Regions from separate parts of the Burkholderia cepacia ATCC 25416 genome, predicted to be linked through region 1. Evidence: riboswitches for the same ligand, from Rfam matches in the RefSeq annotation. Region 1 holds a riboswitch; the other holds the start of a gene.
The links. A riboswitch is a leader RNA that binds a small molecule or an ion and turns the genes downstream of it on or off. The one in region 1 is predicted to bind thiamine pyrophosphate.
Positions count from the first base shown of each region.

Region 1 (4,209 bases):
GCTCGCGGGTCAGCGGCCGCGCAGCATCGCGAGCAGCGAGCGCGGCACCAGCAGCGCCATCGCGACGTGAACGACAACGAATGCGACGAGGAGCGACATCGCCCAGAAGTGCACGACACGCGCGTTGTCGTAGCCGCCGAACAATTCGCGCAGCAGCGGGAATTGCACGGATTTCCAGATCGTGAGCCCCGACAGCACCAGCACGACGAGATCGACGATCGCGGTCAGGTAAGCGGCACGCTGCACCGCGTTGTAGACGCTCAGGTCGTCGTGCGACAGCCGTCCGCCCAGCGCGGCACGCACGTCGCGCCATATCGACGCCGGCGTGACCGGCAGCATCTTGCGCGCGAGGCGCCCCGTCGCGATCGACATCGCGAGGTAGAACAGCCCGTTGCCGACCAGCAGCCACATTGCCGCGAAATGCCATTGCAGCGCGCCGCCGAGCCAGCCGCCCAGCGTGATGCCGTGCGGAAACACGAACGGCGGATAGATCGGCGACGCGTCGTAGATGCGCCAGCCGGACAGCACCATCAGGATCGCCGCGAGCGCATTGAGCCAGTGGCTCGCGCGCACCCACAGCGGATGAATCGGGCGCGCGGGCGGCGTGGCGGTCGCGCGCCCGGTAGCGGGAACGGTTTGCATGATGAAGACTCCGGGAATGAGTCGACGAGACAGGATGCGATGCGGGCGGCCGCCGTGCGACGCACGCGCCGGCCGCGCCGCGTCCGCCTCCGTCAGTTCGACGGCGCCATCTTGTCGCCCGACGGCTTGCCCATCTCGTCGTGCGACATCGCGTCCTTCTTCATCGCGTCTTTCTTCATCGCATGCTTCTTCATGCCGTCCTTCTTCATCGCGTCATGGCCCATTGCATCCTTGGCCATCGCGTCGTGACCCATCGCGTCCTTCGACATCGACGAACCCGGCTGCGACATCGCGTCGTTCTGCGCATACGCGCCCGTGGCAATCGTGGCGATAGCGGCGACGCAAGCGGCGATCAGTACTTTTTTCATGACATCTCTCCAACACATGGGTTTAAGGAGCCGAATAGACGGACGACGTCGCGGGAAATGACAGCCGCTGCGAAAAAATTTTTTGAGGTTGCGCGAAAGCGCGCCATGTTGCACCGCTTCACCCCGGCCGGCCAAGCCGTGGGGCCATGCGGCGGCGACGCGCGCTGCCATTTCGACGGGCCATCGCACCGCCCGCCATGCTGCGGCCGCACCGGGGCAGCCGATTCTCTCCCGGTTGAAACCGCCGCGAAGCCAGTGTATCGTGTGCGCTGCTAACGCGGGGGTCCTGCAATGCGCGCGGTCAAACAACCGGCATTGCGGGTGAGAAATACCCTTTGAACCTGATCTGGATAATGCCAGCGCAGGGAAGCGTACGGATTTCGCCGCCATCCTTCTGACGAAATCCGCCGCCTCACCAAGCCTCGTCTCCTGCTTAGCTCGAGCCCCACATTCGTCAAGGGCTCCGGGCAAGCGCCGAAGCGCCTGTCCGGCGCTCATACAGGAGATTGCATGAACGCCAATCCGAAGTTTCTGTCCGCCGACGCACACGTCGACGCCGCCGCTGTCGCCCCGCTGCCCAATTCGCGCAAGGTTTATGTAACCGGCTCGCAGCCCGACATCCGCGTGCCGATGCGTGAAATCACGCAGGCCGATACGCCGACCGGCTTCGGCGGCGAAAAGAATCCGCCGATCTACGTGTACGACACGTCGGGCCCCTATACCGATCCGGACGCGAAGATCGACATCCGCGCGGGCCTGGCCGCGCTGCGCCAGGGCTGGATCGAGGCACGCGGCGACACCGAAGTGCTCGGCGGCCTGTCGAGCCGGTACGGCCTCGAGCGCGCGGCCGACCCGGCCACCGCCGACCTGCGGTTCCCGGGCCTGCACCGCAACCCGCGCCGCGCACAGGCCGGCAAGAACGTCACGCAGATGCACTACGCGCGCCAGGGCATCATCACGCCGGAAATGGAATACATCGCGATTCGCGAGAACCAGCGCCGCGCCGAGTACCTCGAGAGCCTGAAGGCGAGCGGCCCGAACGGCGCGAAGCTCGCCGCGATGATGGGCCGCCAGCACCCGGGCCAGGCGTTCGGCGCAGCGGCCTTCGGCGCGAACGCGCCGGCCGAGATCACGCCGGAATTCGTGCGCTCGGAAGTGGCATGCGGCCGCGCGATCATCCCCGCGAACATCAACCACCCGGAATCCGAGCCGATGATCATCGGCCGCAACTTCCTCGTGAAGATCAACGCGAACATCGGCAACTCGGCCGTCACGTCGTCGATCGGCGAGGAAGTCGACAAGATGACGTGGGCGATCCGCTGGGGCGGCGACACGGTGATGGACCTGTCGACCGGCAAGCACATCCATGAAACGCGCGAGTGGATCATCCGCAACAGCCCGGTGCCGATCGGCACGGTGCCGATCTACCAGGCGCTGGAAAAGGTCAACGGCAAGGCCGAGGACCTGACCTGGGAAATCTTCCGCGACACGCTGATCGAGCAGGCCGAGCAAGGCGTCGATTACTTCACGATCCACGCGGGCGTGCGCCTGCAGTACGTGCCGCTCACCGCGAACCGGATGACGGGCATCGTGTCGCGCGGCGGCTCGATCATGGCGAAGTGGTGCCTCGCGCATCACAAGGAAAGCTTCCTGTACGAACACTTCGAAGAGATCTGCGAGATCATGAAGGCGTACGACGTGAGCTTCTCGCTCGGCGACGGCCTGCGCCCCGGCTCGATCTACGACGCGAACGACGAAGCGCAGCTCGGCGAGCTGAAGACGCTCGGCGAACTCACGCAGATCGCGTGGAAGCACGACGTGCAGGTGATGATCGAAGGCCCCGGCCACGTGCCGATGCAGCTGATCAAGGAGAACATGGATCTCCAGCTCGACTGGTGCAAGGAAGCGCCGTTCTACACGCTCGGGCCGCTGACCACCGACATCGCGCCGGGCTACGACCACATCACGTCCGGCATCGGTGCCGCGATGATCGGCTGGTTCGGCACCGCGATGCTGTGCTACGTGACGCCGAAGGAACACCTCGGCCTGCCGAACAAGGACGACGTGAAGGAAGGCATCATCACGTACAAGCTGGCCGCTCACGCCGCCGACCTGGCGAAGGGCCACCCGGGTGCGCAGGTGCGCGACAACGCGCTGTCGAAGGCGCGCTTCGAGTTCCGCTGGGAAGACCAGTTCAACATCGGTCTCGATCCGGACAAGGCGCGCGAATTCCACGACGAAACGCTGCCGAAGGATTCCGCGAAGGTCGCGCACTTCTGCTCGATGTGCGGCCCGCACTTCTGCTCGATGAAGATCACGCAGGACGTGCGCGAGTTCGCGGCGCAGCAGGGCGTGTCGGAAACCGAAGCGCTGAAGAAGGGGATGGAAGTCAAGGCGGTCGAGTTCGTCAAGACCGGCGCCGAGATCTATCACCGTCAATAAGCACGCGCGGCGGTCCGCCCGGACCGCCGCGTCTCGCGCTTCGGCGCTGCGCAAGCCCGCTTTCGAGCGGGCTTTTTTGTGCGTGTGCACACCGCGTGCCTGCCGGCGCGAGGGAAACAAATGATTACGAAACCGCCCGAGCCTTAACAAGTCCTTACAGCAGCCCCATGGGACGGCGCGTAGATTGGGGTCATGCGCGGTCGCCAGCCGGTCGCGCGACCTCCGTTCACTACCACAAGGACAACGATCATGAACTCGATTCGGCGTTTTGGGGTATGCGCTCTGCTCGTCGCGACGGTGGCCAGCCTGTCGGCCTGCGATTCGATGTCACGACGCCAGCGCGATACGGCAATCGGTGCAGGTGTCGGCGGCGTTGCCGGCGCGGCGATCGGCGGCAGCGCGCTGTCGACGCTCGGCGGCGCAGCGGCCGGCGGCATCATCGGCAACCAGGTCGGCAAGTAAAAGGCGGCGCAGCGCGCCGCGACAGTCGGCCAGACGGCGTTTTCGCGGTGCGGAAGCGCCGTTTTCGCATGCGGCGCCGCAACGTGGCCGGCAGCCCGTGCGGAAATGATCCGTTACCGTTTTGCACACCGTGTCATCGGCGCGCGGCCTAAGCTTAAGCATCTGCCGATTGCCGGCTCCGCCGGAGAGACATCATGAACAGGACCCTCGTCGCCGCGGCGCTCGCCTGCGTGACGCTCGCCGGCTGCTACTACCCGTACGGCTATTATCCCGGCGGCTATTACACGGCTGCACC
Region 1 covers NZ_CP012981.1:2,150,314-2,154,522, reverse strand. The annotation lists gene APZ15_RS09820 (cytochrome b/b6 domain-containing protein) at 10-642, opposite strand; gene APZ15_RS09815 (pentapeptide MXKDX repeat protein) at 735-1,010, opposite strand; TPP riboswitch at 1,280-1,396, shown strand; gene thiC (phosphomethylpyrimidine synthase ThiC) at 1,521-3,452, shown strand; gene APZ15_RS09805 (glycine zipper 2TM domain-containing protein) at 3,702-3,914, shown strand; gene APZ15_RS09800 (hypothetical protein) at 4,109-4,209, shown strand, end outside.

Region 2 (4,209 bases), 910 kb from region 1:
CCTCGATCAGGCCGACCGGATCGGGCTGCAGCGTGTAGTCGTCGCCGATCAGCTCGAGCTTGATCCAGTCGGTGCCGAAGACCTCGCGCGCCATGTGCGCGGTCGTCACGGCTTCGGCGACGGTCTGGCAGCCGGCCGTGTTCGGCAAGAGCGGCACCGCGTGACGCTTGAGCAGGTCGAAGAAGCCGGCTTCGGCCGTGCCGCCCGTCATCTGGCGGCGCAGCGCGACCGTCACCATCCCGGGGCGCGACGCGGCGATCGAATCGGACAGCGACTGCAGCGACGGATAGCGCGACGTGCCGATCAGCACGCGGCTTGCGAAGGTTTCGCCGTACAGCGTCAGCGCGTCGGCGGAGGTGAGGGACGTCATGTCGTTTTCCTGAAAGAGCGGGGACGAACCGGCGGCGCTCAGCCGCCCGCGACCGGGTGCACGACGTCGAGCTTGTCGCCCGCCGCGAGTGCGCGCGCCGCATGCTGCGTGCGCGCGACGAAGTTGCCGTTCAGCGCGACCGCGTACGGCGGACGCGCACCGTACGCGGCGAGCGCGTCGGCCACCGTTGCGCCGTCGGGCAACGTCAGGTTCTGTTGGTTGATCTGGATGTCCATGAGGCTTCGTCGAATTCGGTCGGCGGTGCGCGTCAGGCCGGCTGGCGCGCGTCGTTGCGGTGATGAAGGAGCGTCGGCCAGCGCTCGGCGCCGCGCCACGCGGCGAACGCGTCGGGATCGCCGAACGCGCCGCCGAGCGCGGCTTCGGCAAGCGCGACGGCCGCGTGCGCGACTTCCGGCGCGATCATGAAGCCGTGCCGGTACAGGCCGTTGACGGCGAGCGTCGACGCACCATCCCAGATCACCGCCGGGCGATGATCGGGCAGCGTCGGCCGGCACTGCGCATTGAGTTCCAGGATGCGCGCCTCGCCGAACGCCGGATGCACGGAGAACGCCGCGCTCAGCAGTTCGAGCGCGGAGCGCACGCTGACGGGCGACATGTCCTCGCCCTCCACCTCGGTCGCGCCGATCACGTAGAGATCGTCCTGCTTCGGTGCGATGTAGAGCGGGTAGCGCGGATGCAGCAGCCGCACGGGCCGGGTGAGCCCGATGCCGGGGGCGCGCACGCGCGCGACTTCGCCGCGGATGCCGCGCAACGCGGGCAGCGCGGGTTTCGCGCCGAGCCCGCGGCAATCGATCGTGAAATGCGCGGCGGGCAGGTTCGCATCGTCGATCGTGACGTGCCAGTGCAGGTCGACGCCGCGCTCGGCGAGGCCGGCCGCGAGCGCGCGCAGCGCCTGGCGATTGTCGAGCTGGCCTTCGTTCGGCAGCAGCAGGCCGCGCGCGAAACGGCCCGCGAGCACCGGCTCGGCCGCGTCGACCTGCGCGCCGGCGAGGGTCACGAAACCGCTGTCGAACAGGCCGGCCGGCGCGTTCGCGCGCACGCGCCGCTCGAACAGCGGCGCCTCCGCGCGGTCCGCGTGATGCCAGACGACGAGCGTGCCGTGATGCTGGAAGAAAACGGGTTCGGGCAGCTCCGCGAGCCACTGCGGCCAGCGCGCGAGCGACGCGGCGCCGAGCTCGGTGATCAGCAGCTCCGCGCTCGCCGCTTCCGCGAGCGGTGCGAGCATGGCGGCCGCGATCCACGCGGCCGACTGCTCGCCGTCCGGGCCGCCGCGCTCGTAAAGCGCGACGCGATGGCCGTCGCCTGCGAGCCGCCATGCGATCAGACGGCCGACGAGGCCGCCGCCGAGCACCGCGAAATCGGGGCGGGTGTCCCGGACGTTCATCGCGCCCCCTCCGCACGGGCGCGCTCGACGAACGTCGACGCGCACGCGCCGCCGCATGCGAACGCACGCGACATCGGGCCGGGAACCATGCAAAAGACTGAAGATTGTGCGGTCATCATTCCTTCCGTAACGCGCAATGCGCGTACCCAAAAGGACGAAACCGGCAGCAAAGGCCGGCCGGGCGGGACTCGGGCGCTGACCATGTGGGATGGCAGCCAGCGCGACCCGGCGGGATCAGAAACTTCCCTCGCCGGTATTACCCGGATCGGGTGCGAAGGGTCTTTCTCAGCCTCATTGCGCTGCCCGGAACATCCGCCGGCCGCGCTACAAAGCACCCCTGTTTCGTCGTCGGCCATTAGACCATAAAAGCGGAAAGCGCCGCAAACTGTCCCCCTTGCGGCAAATTCGCCGTCGTGCCGCGCCGCTCTGGCACAATGCCCGCAGGCCGGCCGCGCGAGCGGCCGGTTGCCGCGTCACCGCCGGCCTTAAGTGCCGTTTAAGACACGCGGGCGACCATCCGGACGCCCGCCGTCAGTCGGCGCCGCGTCCCGGCATGCCGTATCGCGGCGCGCGCCCGGCTTCGCCCGGCCCGCGCGCCGGCTACTCATCAGGAAGCACATGACCCAATCGATCGATCCCGTCCGCTCCGCCTCCGACGCGCCGCAGGACGAGCGCCCGGTATCCGCATGGAGCCTCATCAAGCCCTACTGGGTATCGTCCGAATGGAAAATCGCATGGGGCCTGCTGGTCGCGATCATCGCGATCAACCTCTGCGTGGTCTGGATCAACGTCCGGCTCAACAAGTGGAACGCGGAGTTCTACAACGCGCTGCAGTCGAAGGACGTCCACGACTTCCCGAACCTGCTGATGCAGTTCTCCGCGCTCGCGTTTGCCTTCATCATCCTCGCCGTGTACGGCCGCTACCTGCGGCAGATGCTCGGCTTCCGCTGGCGCCAGTGGCTCACCGACCGTTTTCTCGGCCAGTGGCTCGGCGATCGCGCGTTCTACCGGATCGAACGTGACCGTCTCGCCGACAACCCCGACCAGCGGATCACCGACGACCTTCAGTCGTTCTCGACGACCACGCTCGCGCTGTCGCTCGACCTGCTGTCGACGGTCGTCACGCTCGTGTCGTTCATCACGATCCTGTGGTCGCTCGCCGGCGCGCTGACGTTCTCGCTCGGCGCGACGCCGATCACGATCCCCGGCTACATGGTGTGGGCGGCGGCGCTGTACGCGGTGGTCGGCTCGCTGATCATCCAGAAGGTCGGCCACCCGCTCGTGTCGATCAACTACCAGCAGCAGCGCGTCGAGGCCGACTTCCGCTTCGGGCTGATCCGCGTGCGCGAGAACGCCGAGCAGATCGCGTTCTACGACGGCGAGAAGACCGAGACCGGCAACGCGCAAAACCTCTTCATGCGCATCCGCGACAACTGGTGGCGCGTGATGAAGTACACGAAGCGGCTCACGTTCGTGCTGAGCTTCTACGGGCAGATCGCGATCATCTTCCCGCTCGTCGTCGCCGCGCCGCGCTATTTCGCGGGCGCGTTCTCGTTCGGCGTGCTGATGCAGATCTCGTCCGCGTTCGGCACCGTCAGCGATTCGTTCTCGTGGTTCATCAACAGTTACTCGACCCTCGTCGAATGGCGCGCCACCGTCAACCGTCTGCGCGAATTCAAGCGCGTGATGGGCACGTCGCACCTGAAGGAAAGCCTGTCGCCCGCGACCGAGCACGGCGGCATCAACCTGCATTACGTCGACGGCGCGAAGCTGTCGACGTCGTCGCTCAAGCTCGCGCTGCCGAACGGCAACGCGCTCGCGAACATCGGCAGCGTCACGATCGAGCCCGGCTCGCGCTGGCTCGTGATCGGCAAGTCGGGTTCCGGCAAGAGCACGTTCATGCGCGCGCTCGCGGGGCTCTGGCCGTTCGGCGACGGCGCGATCGATGCGCCGGTCGGCGCGCGGATGATGTTCGTGCCGCAAACGAGCTATCTGCCGATCGGCAAGCTGAAGGCCGCGCTCACCTATCCGGCGACCGCCGACGCGTTCAGCGACGAAGCCTGCCGCGACGCGCTGCGCGCATGCCGCCTCGAGGATTATGCCGAGCGCCTCGACGAGACCGCGCACTGGACCCGCGTGCTGTCGCCGGGCGAACAGCAGCGCCTTGCCGGTGCGCGCGTGCTGCTGCACAAGCCCGACTTCCTGTTCCTCGACGAAGCGACGAGCGCGCTCGACGCCGACAACGAGGCGCGCCTGTACCACCTGTTCGCCGAACGGCTGCCGAAGGCCGCGATCGTCAGCATCGCGCACCGCGAGTCGCTGGCCGCGTTCCACGCCGGCACGATCAACGTCGAGCGCGTGAACGACAGCGACAAGGTCGCGGCGTGAAGCCACGCGCCGCGCACGTCGCCCGGATCGCGCTGATCACCGGCGC
Region 2 covers NZ_CP012981.1:1,243,527-1,247,735, reverse strand. The annotation lists gene APZ15_RS05675 (thiazole synthase) at 1-370, opposite strand, end outside; gene thiS (sulfur carrier protein ThiS) at 409-606, opposite strand; gene APZ15_RS05665 (FAD-dependent oxidoreductase) at 639-1,775, opposite strand; TPP riboswitch at 2,001-2,124, opposite strand; gene APZ15_RS05660 (ABC transporter ATP-binding protein/permease) at 2,394-4,163, shown strand; gene APZ15_RS05655 (SDR family NAD(P)-dependent oxidoreductase) at 4,160-4,209, shown strand, end outside.
Region 2: another riboswitch for thiamine pyrophosphate. It lies ahead of APZ15_RS05665 (FAD-dependent oxidoreductase); the one in region 1 lies ahead of thiC (phosphomethylpyrimidine synthase ThiC).